DNA from 4 places in the Anoxybacillus sp. LAT27 genome. Region 2 is predicted to be linked to each of the others. Evidence: predicted binding sites of a transcription regulator. Region 2 holds the regulator's gene; each other region holds the start of a gene.
The links. Region 2 encodes Rex, which represses fermentation and respiration genes when NADH is low (regulators of the CRP and FNR family bind a similar motif). Its sites were predicted from a motif close to TTGTGAAATATTTCACAA; they were not measured.
Positions count from the first base shown of each region.

Region 1: the regulator Rex is predicted to act here: its motif matches at 1,704-1,721, upstream of LD028_RS15000 (L-lactate dehydrogenase).
Region 3: the regulator Rex is predicted to act here: its motif matches at 1,521-1,538, upstream of adhE (bifunctional acetaldehyde-CoA/alcohol dehydrogenase).
Region 4: the regulator Rex is predicted to act here: its motif matches at 1,390-1,407, upstream of LD028_RS14505 (TIGR04053 family radical SAM/SPASM domain-containing protein).

Region 1 is NZ_JAIWYK010000440.1:184,885-188,072, forward strand. Features, by position in the region: gene LD028_RS14990 (rhomboid family intramembrane serine protease) at 1-388, opposite strand, end outside; gene LD028_RS14995 (hypothetical protein) at 424-609, opposite strand; gene LD028_RS15000 (L-lactate dehydrogenase) at 687-1,637, opposite strand; gene LD028_RS15005 (5-formyltetrahydrofolate cyclo-ligase) at 1,798-2,367, opposite strand; gene rpmG (50S ribosomal protein L33) at 2,422-2,571, opposite strand; gene LD028_RS15015 (sugar phosphate nucleotidyltransferase) at 2,652-3,188, opposite strand, start outside.
Region 2 is NZ_JAIWYK010000082.1:3,748-6,935, forward strand. Features, by position in the region: gene LD028_RS08445 (ABC-F family ATP-binding cassette domain-containing protein) at 1-1,554, opposite strand, end outside; gene LD028_RS08450 (redox-sensing transcriptional repressor Rex) at 1,782-2,417, shown strand; gene LD028_RS08455 (YdiK family protein) at 2,427-2,600, opposite strand; gene LD028_RS08460 (CPBP family intramembrane glutamic endopeptidase) at 2,597-3,188, opposite strand, start outside.
Region 3 is NZ_JAIWYK010000421.1:116,513-119,700, forward strand. Features, by position in the region: gene adhE (bifunctional acetaldehyde-CoA/alcohol dehydrogenase) at 1-1,498, opposite strand, end outside; gene LD028_RS10680 (hypothetical protein) at 1,673-1,900, opposite strand; gene LD028_RS10685 (transcriptional regulator) at 1,991-3,188, opposite strand, start outside.
Region 4 is NZ_JAIWYK010000440.1:95,625-98,812, reverse strand. Features, by position in the region: gene LD028_RS14520 (SDR family NAD(P)-dependent oxidoreductase) at 1-710, shown strand, start outside; gene LD028_RS14515 (iron-sulfur cluster biosynthesis family protein) at 722-1,039, shown strand; gene LD028_RS14510 (CDGSH iron-sulfur domain-containing protein) at 1,072-1,278, opposite strand; gene LD028_RS14505 (TIGR04053 family radical SAM/SPASM domain-containing protein) at 1,466-2,581, shown strand; gene LD028_RS14500 (nitrate/nitrite transporter) at 2,790-3,188, shown strand, end outside.

The DNA of each region.
Region 1 (3,188 bases), on a different contig from region 2:
TGTAAAGATGCATCACATATGTTTGCATGTGCACTCGCTCAGTCGTGAATGGTCGCTCAACATACAGTTCCCAATCGTCAACAGGGGGATACATCATGACATAAATGTTGATGACTTGCAGTTGGCGGCGAAATTGTCGCTTGCGCCATTCATCAACAGCGACTAGCCCCCGATTCATATCATTTTTTAATGACACACCCCAATCCATATCAGTACGAACAAGGCGTACAAGCGGCGCTTTTCGTTCCCTCGTAGATTGCAACCAAACCTCCCGCTCATCAGGTGACAAATAAACGATTTCATAGTTCATCTGTAACAATTGAAACATCATTTGCCAATATACAAAATCGAAGCGAATGCCCAACCTTCCCTCTCCCTTCGCTATCATACCCTTCTTTTATCACACTCTCTTACAAAGCGCAACTATTTGTACTTTTGTAAAAATAATGTAGGAACAAGGCGCTGGCGAATAAACGGAACGGACATTCCCCATTGTACCACTCGTTTTTGAACCGCTTCTCGTTTCAATATTTCATTCAATAACCGATAGCGAAACTGATAAAGAACGATCCCTGCAATGATGGTAACGATCAACGTTTTTCCATTCAAGATGATCACCCTCCTCATGCTTACCGTTCCCTTTTCACGTTAAATTTATAAAAAAGGTTGCCTCATCATGAGACAACCTATTGCAATCCAACGCGCTTCATCACATCTTTTAATACAGTTGCAGAATGAGTAAATTTTTCTTTTTCCTCTTCGTTCAATTGCAGTTCAACAACTTCACGAATACCGTTGCGATTTACGATCGCTGGTACGCCAATGTACATATCATTTTGGCCATATTGGCCTTCTAAGTAAGCTGAAACAGTAAGAACGCTGTTTTCATTTTGTAAAATCGCTTTTGTTAAACGAACAAGTCCCATGGCAATGCCGTAATATGTTGCACCTTTTCGCTCAATAATTTGATACGCTGCATCGCGTACATTCACAAAAATGTTATCTAAATCTTCTTGTTTATATTGTGGCTTTTCTTTCATTATATCGGCAATTGGACGGCAACCGATGAATGCATGGCTCCAAACAGGCAACTCCGTATCACCATGTTCCCCAATAATATAAGCATGTACGTTGCGCGTATCCACATCGAAATATTCACCTAACAAATAGCGGAAGCGAGCTGTGTCTAAAATCGTTCCTGAACCGATCACGCGCTCTTTTGGCAATCCTGAAAACTTCCATGTAGCGTATGTTAAAATGTCAACCGGGTTTGTGGCGACGAGAAAAATACCGTTAAATCCGCTTGCCATCACTTGATCGATAATGTTTTTGAAAATTTTCGTGTTTTTCTCAACCAAATCTAATCGCGTTTCTCCCGGTTTTTGATTCGCTCCCGCAGTTAACACAACGAGATCGGCATCTTTGCAATCTTCGTAATTGCCAAACCAAATTTTCGTTGGGGATGGCGCAAACGGCATGCCGTGATTTAAGTCCATCGCATCCCCTTCCGATTTTTCTTTATTAATATCAATCAAAACGAGCTCTTCTGTCACTCCTTGGTTTAAAAGCGCAAACGCATAACTTGAACCGACAAAACCTGTTCCAACTAAAACAACACGATTCACTTTATTTGACATCTTTCTTCCACCTTTCGTTTATATCATTTTACAATCTGTGCGTTGTTTATCTGTTTCACACTTACATTGTACACTGTTTCACAAAGTTTATAAGGCATGAATTATTAACATTTTGTTAATTTTTTCTCCTGTACAATATGAAAGCGCTTATGCTGTTTTATTATTCGTTTTCACAAACAACAATTCCTTCGTTTGTAATAATCATTTGGACAGGGATGTCGTGCTGTTCAACCGGCAACGTAGAGACGATTTGACAATCATATGCAAGGGAAATTGTATCGTTTGGAAAATCAACTAAATATCGATCATAATATCCCCCACCATAGCCAAGGCGATATCCTTTACGAACAAAAGCAAGACCTGGAACAAATAGGAGCTCGATTTCATGTTTTTGCACTTCTCTCGTTTCTTCCACAATCGGTTCATATAAATCGAAAAAAGAGCGTTCCGTTTCTTGAAACGAACGAATTTCACGAAATGTCATTTGTTTTGTTGTTACATCGCATTTTGGAATGGCAACTTTTTTCCCTTCTTGCCATGCTCGTTCAATGATACATTTTGTATCGATTTCGATTTGTCGTGAGATCGTAATACCGACCACTTGTGCCGTTTGCCAAAGATGTTGGTGAAATAATATATCGTGAATGATGTTCTCCTTTTTCTTGCGTTCTTCTTTTGTCATATGTAAGAGACGTTGTTTTATTTGTTGCCGCAATTGTTTCTTATTCATTATCCTTCCCCCTCTTTCATAAAAAAATAAGCAGCAGGAAAAAAATCCTACTGCTTACTTCGTTTCACGATGAACTGTTGCTTTTTTGTCTCGTGGGCAATATTTTTTCAATTCGAGGCGCTCCGGATTGTTGCGCTTATTTTTTGTTGAAATATAGTTGCGTTCGCCGCATTCTGTGCATGCTAACGTAATATTTACACGCATCGTTCTTTCCCTCCAAACAAAAGTATTGTAATCACACCTTTCCATCATATCATTTTTCTTAAACAATTTCCATATGAATTTTATACGTTTTGATATTGCCGAATTTTCTTTATATAGTATTTCGTATATTCTTTTGCTTTTTGAGCATTTGCTGCTTGTGAATAAATCGTTAACGTCGGTTCATCTACTTTCGGTAAAATGAGTGTCCATGCTCCATCTTCATGATATACTTTCATGCCATCTGTAAAATCTACATGCTTGTCATACGATTCTTCTAACAATTTACGCATAACAGCCGCCCGTTCATCCCATGGGCAATGAACATCACGGCATGATAAATGAATAGTTGGAATAGACGACACAATGGTACGAAGCGAACAACGTTCAATCGCTAACAAATGCAATAGTTGTACACATGCATACAATCCATCGAAATAAAAATGAAACGGCTCATGATGATGTGCAAGCAAAAAATCTCGTCTCGTATCTTTTACATAAACAATATCTCCATATAACCGTTCTGCTAATGTGTGTAACGCAGACGGTGCCCAAGCAGGAACGGCTACTTTTTTCGTTTCGCTAAATAAAAGAGATGTGAGCACATGCAACGAGATCAT
Region 2 (3,188 bases):
CTCAACAAGACCGTCTGTGGATAACTCATATATTTTTGTTGCAATTTTGTTAATAAAATAACGATCGTGTGAAACGAATATAATTGTTCCTGGGTATTCTATGAGCGCTTGTTCTAGCACTTCTTTGCTATCTAAATCTAAATGGTTTGTCGGCTCATCTAAAACTAATACGTTTGCTTTCTTCATCATGAGTTTAGCGAGAGCGAGTCGCGCTTTTTCTCCACCGCTTAACGTCTGAACAGGCTTCAATACGTCGTCACCAGAAAATAAAAAGTTGCCGAGAATGGTCCGAATTTCTTTCTCTGTTCTTAATCGATCTTCGTCCCACAGTTCGTCGATCACTCGTTTGTTTGATGTTAATTGTGCTTGTTCTTGATCATAATAGCCAATTTGTACGTTTGTTCCGTAGCGTATTTCTCCTTGTTTCTGATGGAGTTGTTTGATGATCGTTTTTAAAAGAGTTGATTTTCCAATTCCATTGGGCCCAATTAGCGCAATACTATCTCCGCGAGTGATACGGAATGAAAGGTTTGTTGCGATGATGTGATCGTAACCGATTGCTAAGTTGTTAGCTGTCAGCACGTCGTTTCCGCTTGGTCGTTCGATTTCGAAACGAAACGATGCCGATTTTTCATCACCGAGTGGCTTGTCGATGATATTCATTTTTTCTAATTGTTTTCTACGGCTTTGTGCTCGCTTCGTTGTTGATGCACGAGCGATGTTGCGTTGAATAAAATCTTTTAATTTTGTAATTTCCTCTTGTTGTTTTTCATACAATTTTAGTTGTTGTTCGAATTGTTCAGCACGTTGTTGTAAGTAGCTTGTATAGTTTCCGACATATTTTTTTATTTTTGTGCGTGATAGTTCATACACTTGTGTCACGATTTGGTCAAGAAAATAGCGATCGTGGGAGACGATAAGAATGGCCCCATCGTAATTTTTTAAATATTGTTCAAGCCATTGCAACGTTTCCATATCTAAATGGTTTGTCGGTTCGTCTAAAATGAGCAAATCTGGTCTTGTAAGGAGCAGTTTACCGAGCGCTAGCCTCGTCCGCTGTCCGCCGCTTAATGTAGATACTTTTGTCGTATAATCGTACTGTGAGAAGCGGAGACCATGAAGAACCGAACGAATATCTGCTTCATACTGATAGCCACCTTTTTCTTTGAATTCTGTTTGTAAACGATCATATTGCTCAAGTAGGCGCTCATAGTCAGCATCATGTAAACTCATTTGTTGTTCTAGTTCGCGTAATTGTTTTTCCATTTGTTGTAGCGGGGCAAACACATCGAGCATTTCTTCCCAAATGGAACGATGCGCTTGCAACCCTGTATATTGATCTAAATAACCGATCGTTACGTGTTTCGGTTTAATGATTTCGCCTGTGTCGTATGACAACTGTCCGGCAATGATTTTTAATAATGTCGATTTTCCCGCGCCATTTCTTCCAACTAACGCAATACGGTCTTTTTCTTGTATTTCAAGCTTAATGTCTGATAAAACTTGTTCCGCTCCATATGATTTGGATAGTTGATTTACTTGTAAAATGATCATTCTTTCTCACCTCAATCTTCTTTTGATAGTGTAACGTACTTTCTTGATATTCGGCAACACTAGTGTGTGAATAACAAATTTGACAAAAATAATAATAAAGGGTACAAAGGAAAGACAGAATGAAAAAAATAGTGTATAGTTTAGAAGTGGGGAGAATTTTTTAGACGTATAGGAGAGAAAAATGAAAGCGCTAACTATTTGTGAAAGGAAATGTGGGGGATTGACTCGTGAATAATGAACAACCAAAAATTCCGCAGGCGACCGCAAAGCGACTACCGTTGTACTATCGTTTTTTGAAAAACTTGCATGCATCAGGCAAGCAACGTGTATCTTCAGCGGAGTTAAGCGAAGCTGTAAAAGTCGATTCAGCAACGATTCGCCGTGATTTTTCATACTTTGGTGCGCTTGGAAAAAAAGGATACGGATATAATGTGAATTATTTGCTGTCGTTTTTCCGCAAAACGTTAGACCAAGATGAAACGACAGAAGTAGCGTTATTTGGCGTCGGTAATTTAGGGACAGCATTTTTGAACTACAATTTTAGTAAAAATAACAATACGAAAATCGTAATGGCGTTCGATGTTGATCCGGATAAAGTGGGAACAAAAGTCGGAGGGGTTCCGGTTTATCATTTAGATGAATTGGAAGAAAAGCTTGGAGGGATTACGGTAGCGATTTTAACCGTTCCTGCTCAAGTTGCCCAGCCGATTACTGACCGACTTGTTCAAAAAGGCATTAAAGGGATTTTAAACTTTACGCCAGCTCGCTTGCATGTGCCAGAACATATTCGTGTTCACCATATTGATTTAGCGGTCGAATTGCAGTCACTCGTTTACTTTTTAAAACATTACGGAAATGAGTAAACCTCCCGTTTACGAGCGGGAGGTTTTTTTTCGTAAAGAACGAATTCCTGCGCCGAAATCAAATGTAGCAATTAAAATAAATAGCATCGTTGTGATGTCCCAAATACCATCATCGGCGGTATGGACAGCAAAATAAGTAAATAAAATGCCTGTGAGAAAATAAAACAACGGTTCAGACTTCATGAAAACAGCCTCCAAATTACGAATTGCATTCGTTCTGCCTCACGCATAATGCTTTCGATTTCTTCAGCAAATAATGTTTGAATTGCAACGACAAAGGTGTTCATCAGTACATGTGCTGCAATAGGTACGATAATACGCTTTGTTTTGACATATAAGAAAGCAAATACAAATCCCATCGTTGCATAAAGAAGCAAATGTTCGAACTCTAAATGAACAACCGCAAATAAAAGCGAGCTGATGATGGCTGATAAGAAAAAGTTATATTTTTGATACAGCGTTCCGAAAATAATTTTTCGAAAGATGATTTCTTCTAAAACTGGACCAACGATTGAAGTGACGAGCATAAGAGCTGGTGTAAGTTTGACCATTTCAACGATCCGTCTCGTGTTCTCGGACCCCATTTCGACCCCAAAGAGGTGTACTTCGATGTTTGCTGCAATACCTTGGGCGAAAAGAGCGAGCAAAAACCCCCCAATCGCCCAAAAGACTGACATGCCAATCGATGATTGATGGCGATCATATGAGTATTTCATATCTTCTTTCATAAAATAAAGAACGAGAAAAAGAGCAATCGAGAAACTAATAACA
Region 3 (3,188 bases), on a different contig from region 2:
CATAGCCGAGCTTCACCATACCTGGGTCTGTAACGATAAAGGCACGTGAGATGTTTGGCATTTTCGCTAAATATTGTGTCGCATGTTTTTCAAAATAAATTTTTGGTGGAACTTTAAACCACTGCATGTTTACATTCCTTCTCGCTAATTTTTTAATGTTAATTAAATGTGTCGCACCAACGTTTGTCGAAACGGAGTTGCCTCCAAACGTACCGCAACCGAGCGTCAACGACGGAATGTATGCGTTATAAATGTCCCCGATCGCTCCTTGTGAAGATGGCGCGTTCGAAATGATTCGTCCTGCTTTCATTCGCTTACCGAATTCAAGAATGACTTCTTGATTTTCTGAATGAATGACAGCCGAGTGGCCAAGTCCACCGAATTCAAGCATTTCTTCTGCTCGTTTTAATCCTTCTTCTGTGCTATTCACCTTATAACAAGCCAATACCGGACTTAGCTTCTCACGAGAAAGCGGTTCTTGAGGACCGACGCTTTTTAACTCGGCTACGAGAATTTTTGTATCAACTGGTACATCGATGCCTGCCATTTTTGCGATTTCATACGCTGGTTTACCGACGATATTCGGATTGACTGCACACGTATTTTCATTGATGACAAGCTTTTCAACTTTTTTCTTTTCTTCTTCATTTAAGAAATAGCACTTGTTTGCGATCATTTCGTTTTTCACCGCATCATAAATCTCTTTATCAATAATGACCGCTTGCTCCGATGCACAAATCATCCCGTTATCAAACGTTTTGGACAAAATGAGATCGTTCACCGCACGTTTAATGTTTGCTGTTTTTTCAATATAACAAGGTACGTTACCAGGTCCGACCCCTAACGCTGGTTTTCCTGAGCTATATGCCGCTTTCACCATGCCTGCTCCACCTGTCGCAAGAATAAGCGAAACACCAGGATGGTGCATCAATTGTTGAGTCGCTTCGACAGAAGGGGTTTCGATCCATTGAATACAATGTTCTGGAGCGCCAGCTGCAATGGCTGCATCGCGCAAAATACGTGCTGCTTCACTGCTACATTTTTGCGCAGATGGGTGGAACGCAAAAATGATTGGGTTGCGCGTTTTAATTGAAATCAGTGCTTTAAACATCGTTGTTGATGTCGGGTTTGTTACTGGTGTAACTCCAGCGATGACGCCAACAGGCTCAGCAATTTCAATAATACCTTCTTGTTCATTTTCGCGAATGACGCCAACTGTTTTATCGTATTTAATGTTATGGTAAATATATTCTGTCGCAAAAATATTTTTAATGATTTTATCTTCATATACACCGCGTTTTGTTTCTTCGATCGCTAACTTCGCTAAATACATATGTTTATCAAGCCCAGCTAACGCCATTTGCTTGACGATATGATCGATCGTCTCTTGATCATAGTCACGAAACGCTTTTAACGCTTTTTGCGCATTGGCTACAAGCGTATCAATCATTTTCGTAACTTCTTTCTTTTGGTCTAATACTTTTTCATCGATAGCCATATAAGCCCCTCCTATATTGTTCTTGTGAAAATATTCACAAGTTAGTTGAAAATAAAAATGTGATTGTTTTCACATTATCATTATAACGAAAGTAACAAGGTTCGTGTGTGTCAACTTTGTGAAATATTGAGCAAGTATATTGTATAAGAGAACCGCTTCTCACGAAGAAGACGGTTACTCACATACTGGATTGCGTGGAATTTTTGTAAAAGAAATATCGTTGTACATGCGTGTATTCCGCTTAACAATGACGACATAATTTACTGTCCATATATAAGAAGGAATTTCTTGATCATCTTCAAACATCATTGCTTCAAATTCATCACCAATCATTTCTTCGAATAGCTCCAATGTATATGTTTCCGCATCTGTGGAAAAGTTTCTCCATTCGCATATAAGCATCAGCTGTCACCTCAACTTTTCTTTTGTTACCATCATTGTAACATTCTTTTCCCTAATTTAAATTGTGAAATATTGAACAAATCATGAATATTACTTATTCGTTATATATGCTTGTTTTGGATGATTTGGTTGATCTGGATACTTTAAGCGCATTTTCCCTTCCGCTAATAGCTTTCCTAAATAATTATTGCGCAATCCGTCTGGCGTTCGATCTAGTAAATGGGATAACTGTTTTAACATTAATGGTCGACGGGCACATAACTCCAAAATGACTTCTTCCATCTTAGCCGGTGCAAGTCTTTTTTTCTTACGCGCAATTTCAGCAATACTCCATAGCTCCTGATCGACATTTCTTTCTTCTTCCTCATCCAATTTATTTACGGAGTTGAATGAGATGTTTACGGAGTTATCATCTTTATTTACGGAGCTATCCTTTTTATTTATGGAGTCAAGCACTTTATTTACGGGGTTTATTTCAATATTTAAGGAGTTTGGGTCGTTATTTACGGACTCAAACTCATTATTTAAGGAGTTTTGGTCGTTATTATAGGAGTTGTTGTCTTTATTTATGGAGTCTGGTAATGGTGCATCGTCCATCCAATCACTCAATGCCTCGATCTCATTTATATAGTCGTGTCTTTCTGGGAAGGACACAATAGGCAATGTAACAACCGTTCGTTTTTGAAAATCATATTGCTCAACAGCAAATTGTTGTGAGTAAATTGTCTCCATCGTTTTTAAACCGACTCCAGCACGTTTACAAAACTGAATGTAAATAAACATTTTAAACATATTTGGATTGCGCAAATAGCTGACTCCACCACTATTTGCTTGTTCTAAAGGAATACCAAACAAACCAGGGTTAGACATTTGCATACATGATCGCTGCCGTTCAACAATAATCCCTCCATCACCGCTATAATCAGCATGGACGATTGCATTCATTAACGCTTCATGGACAGCGTCTTTTTCAACTTGTGATACGTCGTTGACCTCGTGCATCACTTTAAAATAAAAATCATAAATATTTCCCGACCATGTTCCGTCCTGTGAAGTAAAACGGTTTGACCAATGCAGCTCATCATCTCCATATTCACGATACTCTAAAAAGTATTGTGGTAAAACTTCTGTAATCATTCGCTCTTCGCTAAACATAAGAAGTCCTGCGAGTGTGAGTCCCTCTTTGTTTGTGTCTCGTATTTTTCCCCATGCGCCGATTTTATATAAAAAATCTTTTGTTTCTAATCCGTTCCACGGGTGGTTTGGTTTCACTTTTGCAAATTGTTCG
Region 4 (3,188 bases), on a different contig from region 2:
CGAAGCGTGGGGGAATACCGATATTGCTCGCTCGCTCAAAAGAAAAGTTGGCGCAAATCGCGCAACATGTTGAACAAACGTACGGCATTCCTTGCTTATATGAACAGTTAGATGTCAGTAACCAAGAGGAAGTAGATGTTGTATTTGATCGATTACTTGCGTCTGTCGATATCGATATTCTCGTCAATAATGCGGGGTTCGGTGTGTTTCGGTATGTCGAGCATATCGATCTCTCAGAAGCGAAGCAAATGTTTGATGTCAATGTGCTCGGATTGATCGCGTGTACAAAAAAAGTGTACACACATATGATGAAAAAACGATCGGGACACATTATTAATGTCGCATCCCAAGCAGGAAAAATGGCGACACCGAAATCGAGCGTATATGCTGCAACAAAACATGCTGTCCTTGGATTTACAAATAGCTTGCGAATGGAAGCGTCCATGTACGGCATTTATGTGACGGCTATCAACCCTGGACCTATTGAAACAAACTTTTTTACTGTTGCTGATACGTCCGGAGAATATGTGAAAAACGTGAAACGATGGATGCTTCGCCCTGAATTTGTCGCAAAGCGCATCGTTGATGTGATGCTTACTCCGACGCGCGAAGTGAACTTGCCGTTTTGGATGCATATAGGAAGTCGATTGTATCAATTGTTCCCGGCGCTTATCGAAAAAGTCGGAAAACAAGCGTTTTTAAAAAAGTAAGCGAGGTGTAAATGGTGAAAATTACGATCACGGAACGAGCGATCGAACAACTTCGTCGTGTTCGTGGAAACAAGCACGTCAAGCTTACATATGATACAGATGATTGTGGTTGTGCTGTAAATGGAGTGCCTATGTTACTGCTTGTCGAGCAATTAGACGAACATGATGTAGCGATTGAAACAAACGATATGCCGATTTGGATGGAAAAACATCGGCTCATTTTCTTTGATGAACGAATGACGATTGATGTTGTCGATGGGGCAGGATGTTTTCAATTAAAAAGCTCGAATCAAATATTGAATCCGCGCATGTCGCTTATGGAGCGCTAACAAAGTAAAAAGCCCGGAATAAAAGCCGGGCTTTATTCGTTTTTTGGCGCGCGAACGACCGATTCAAATTTTCCTTTATGGGCTGCATCACAAAACGGCATATTTTGTGAGAGCCCGCAACGACAGAGAGAAAATGTTTCTTTCGTTTCAAACTTGTTTCCTTCCATATCAATTAATTCAACATCTCCGGTCACACGAAATGAACCGTTATCCATCACTTTAATTTGCACTTTCGCCATATATTCCACCTCCTTGTATACCTTATATCGTATATACTATCTGTTTTATATAAGAAAAGCAAGAATGTGCATATTTGTCAGAACAGTGACAAGATAAATGGATGTGATTTTTTGTGATCAATGTCACATGATATAAATATTCCTTCTTGTACAATGAGAAGTAGTGAGCGAATCGGAGGGATGAAATATGCGTGATTTTCAACAAAATCCATTTATTGTTATATGGGAGTTAACTAGGGCGTGTCAGCTCAATTGTCTTCATTGTCGGGCCGAAGCACAGTATCATCGCGATCCGCGTGAATTAACGTTTGAAGAAGGGAAGCGATTAATTGATGATATTTATGAAATGGATCAGCCTCTTCTCGTGTTTACAGGTGGAGATCCGCTTATGCGTCCAGATGTGTACGATATTGCTAAATATGCGATTGATAAAGGACTTCGTGTATCGATGACCCCAAGTGCAACACCAAACGTGACAAAAGAAGCGATCCGAAAAGCAAAAGAAGTAGGCCTTGCTCGTTGGGCATTTAGCTTAGATGGTCCGAATGCGGATATTCACGATCACTTTCGTGGAACATCTGGCTCGTTCGACTTAACAATGAAAGCGATTCAATATTTACACGAACTCGACATTCCCATTCAAATAAATACAGTCATCTCTCGTTATAACGTTCATGTGCTTGACGAGATGGTGCAACTTGTTGAAAAGCTCGGCTGCGTGCTTTGGAGCGTATTTTTTCTTGTACCGACGGGCAGGGGAAAAGCGACAGATATGATTTCGCCTGTTGAGCATGAAAAAGTGTTTCGCTGGCTTTACGAAACGAGCAAACGTGTACCGTTTGATATAAAAACAACAGCAGGACAGCATTATCGCCGCGTTGTTTTACAACAAAAAATGCGAGAACGTCAAATTCACGGTGACATTCGTTATGAAGATGTGCTAATGAAAGGATTAACTGGACAAGTAGACGGACTAGGGCGTGCCCCAAAAGGAGTAAACGATGGAAACGGTTTTGTATTTATTTCGCATATTGGTGACGTATATCCAAGTGGACTATTGCCTGTAAAAGCAGGGAATGTACGTGAACAACCGTTATCCCATATTTATCGCCATTCTCCAATTTTCAAACAGTTAAGAAATCCAGACGGATATAAAGGAAAATGTGGCGTATGTGAATTTCGTTACGTTTGTGGTGGATCGCGTTCAAGAGCATATGCGGTTACAGGCGACTACTTAGCAAGCGAACCGTACTGCATCTACATCCCAAAAGCATGGCGTCAAAAAGAAAAGGTCGGCGAATAGCCGGCTTTTTTCTATTCATCCATACAGGCGATAAGTTCCTTATTTGTGTAAATTGGGAACTTGTCTTTTTTCTACAAACATTTTATTCATATGAAAGAACGTATGAAAGTTTTGTGAACATAACAAAAATTGTGAACAATATAACAGTTGCGATCGATAAATTTTTTTACGATAAAATTGTCAAACGATAAAGCGAGGGGGAATAAAGATGGAACGATTAAAACAATTTCTTCGAGTTGGTCATTTACCAACACTTCTTTCGTCTTTTTTGTACTTTGATATTAGTTTTATGATCTGGGTGATTCTTGGGGCAACAGGAACGTTTATTGTGGAAGATTTAAGATTGACCCCTGCACAAAAAGGAATGATGGTAGGAATCCCTGTATTAGGAGGAGCGTTGCTTCGTATTCCAATGGGACTATTAGCAGACCGATTCGGTGGTAAGAAAATGGGAATGATCGGAATGGTTTTGACATCCATTCCTCTTTTATGGGGTTGGTTGTTTGCTGATACATTGACACAAATTTATGCGCTTGGATTGTTATTAGGAGTAGCAGGAGCTAGTTTTGCTGTCGCTCTTCCTTTAGCAAGCCGTTGGTATCCGAAA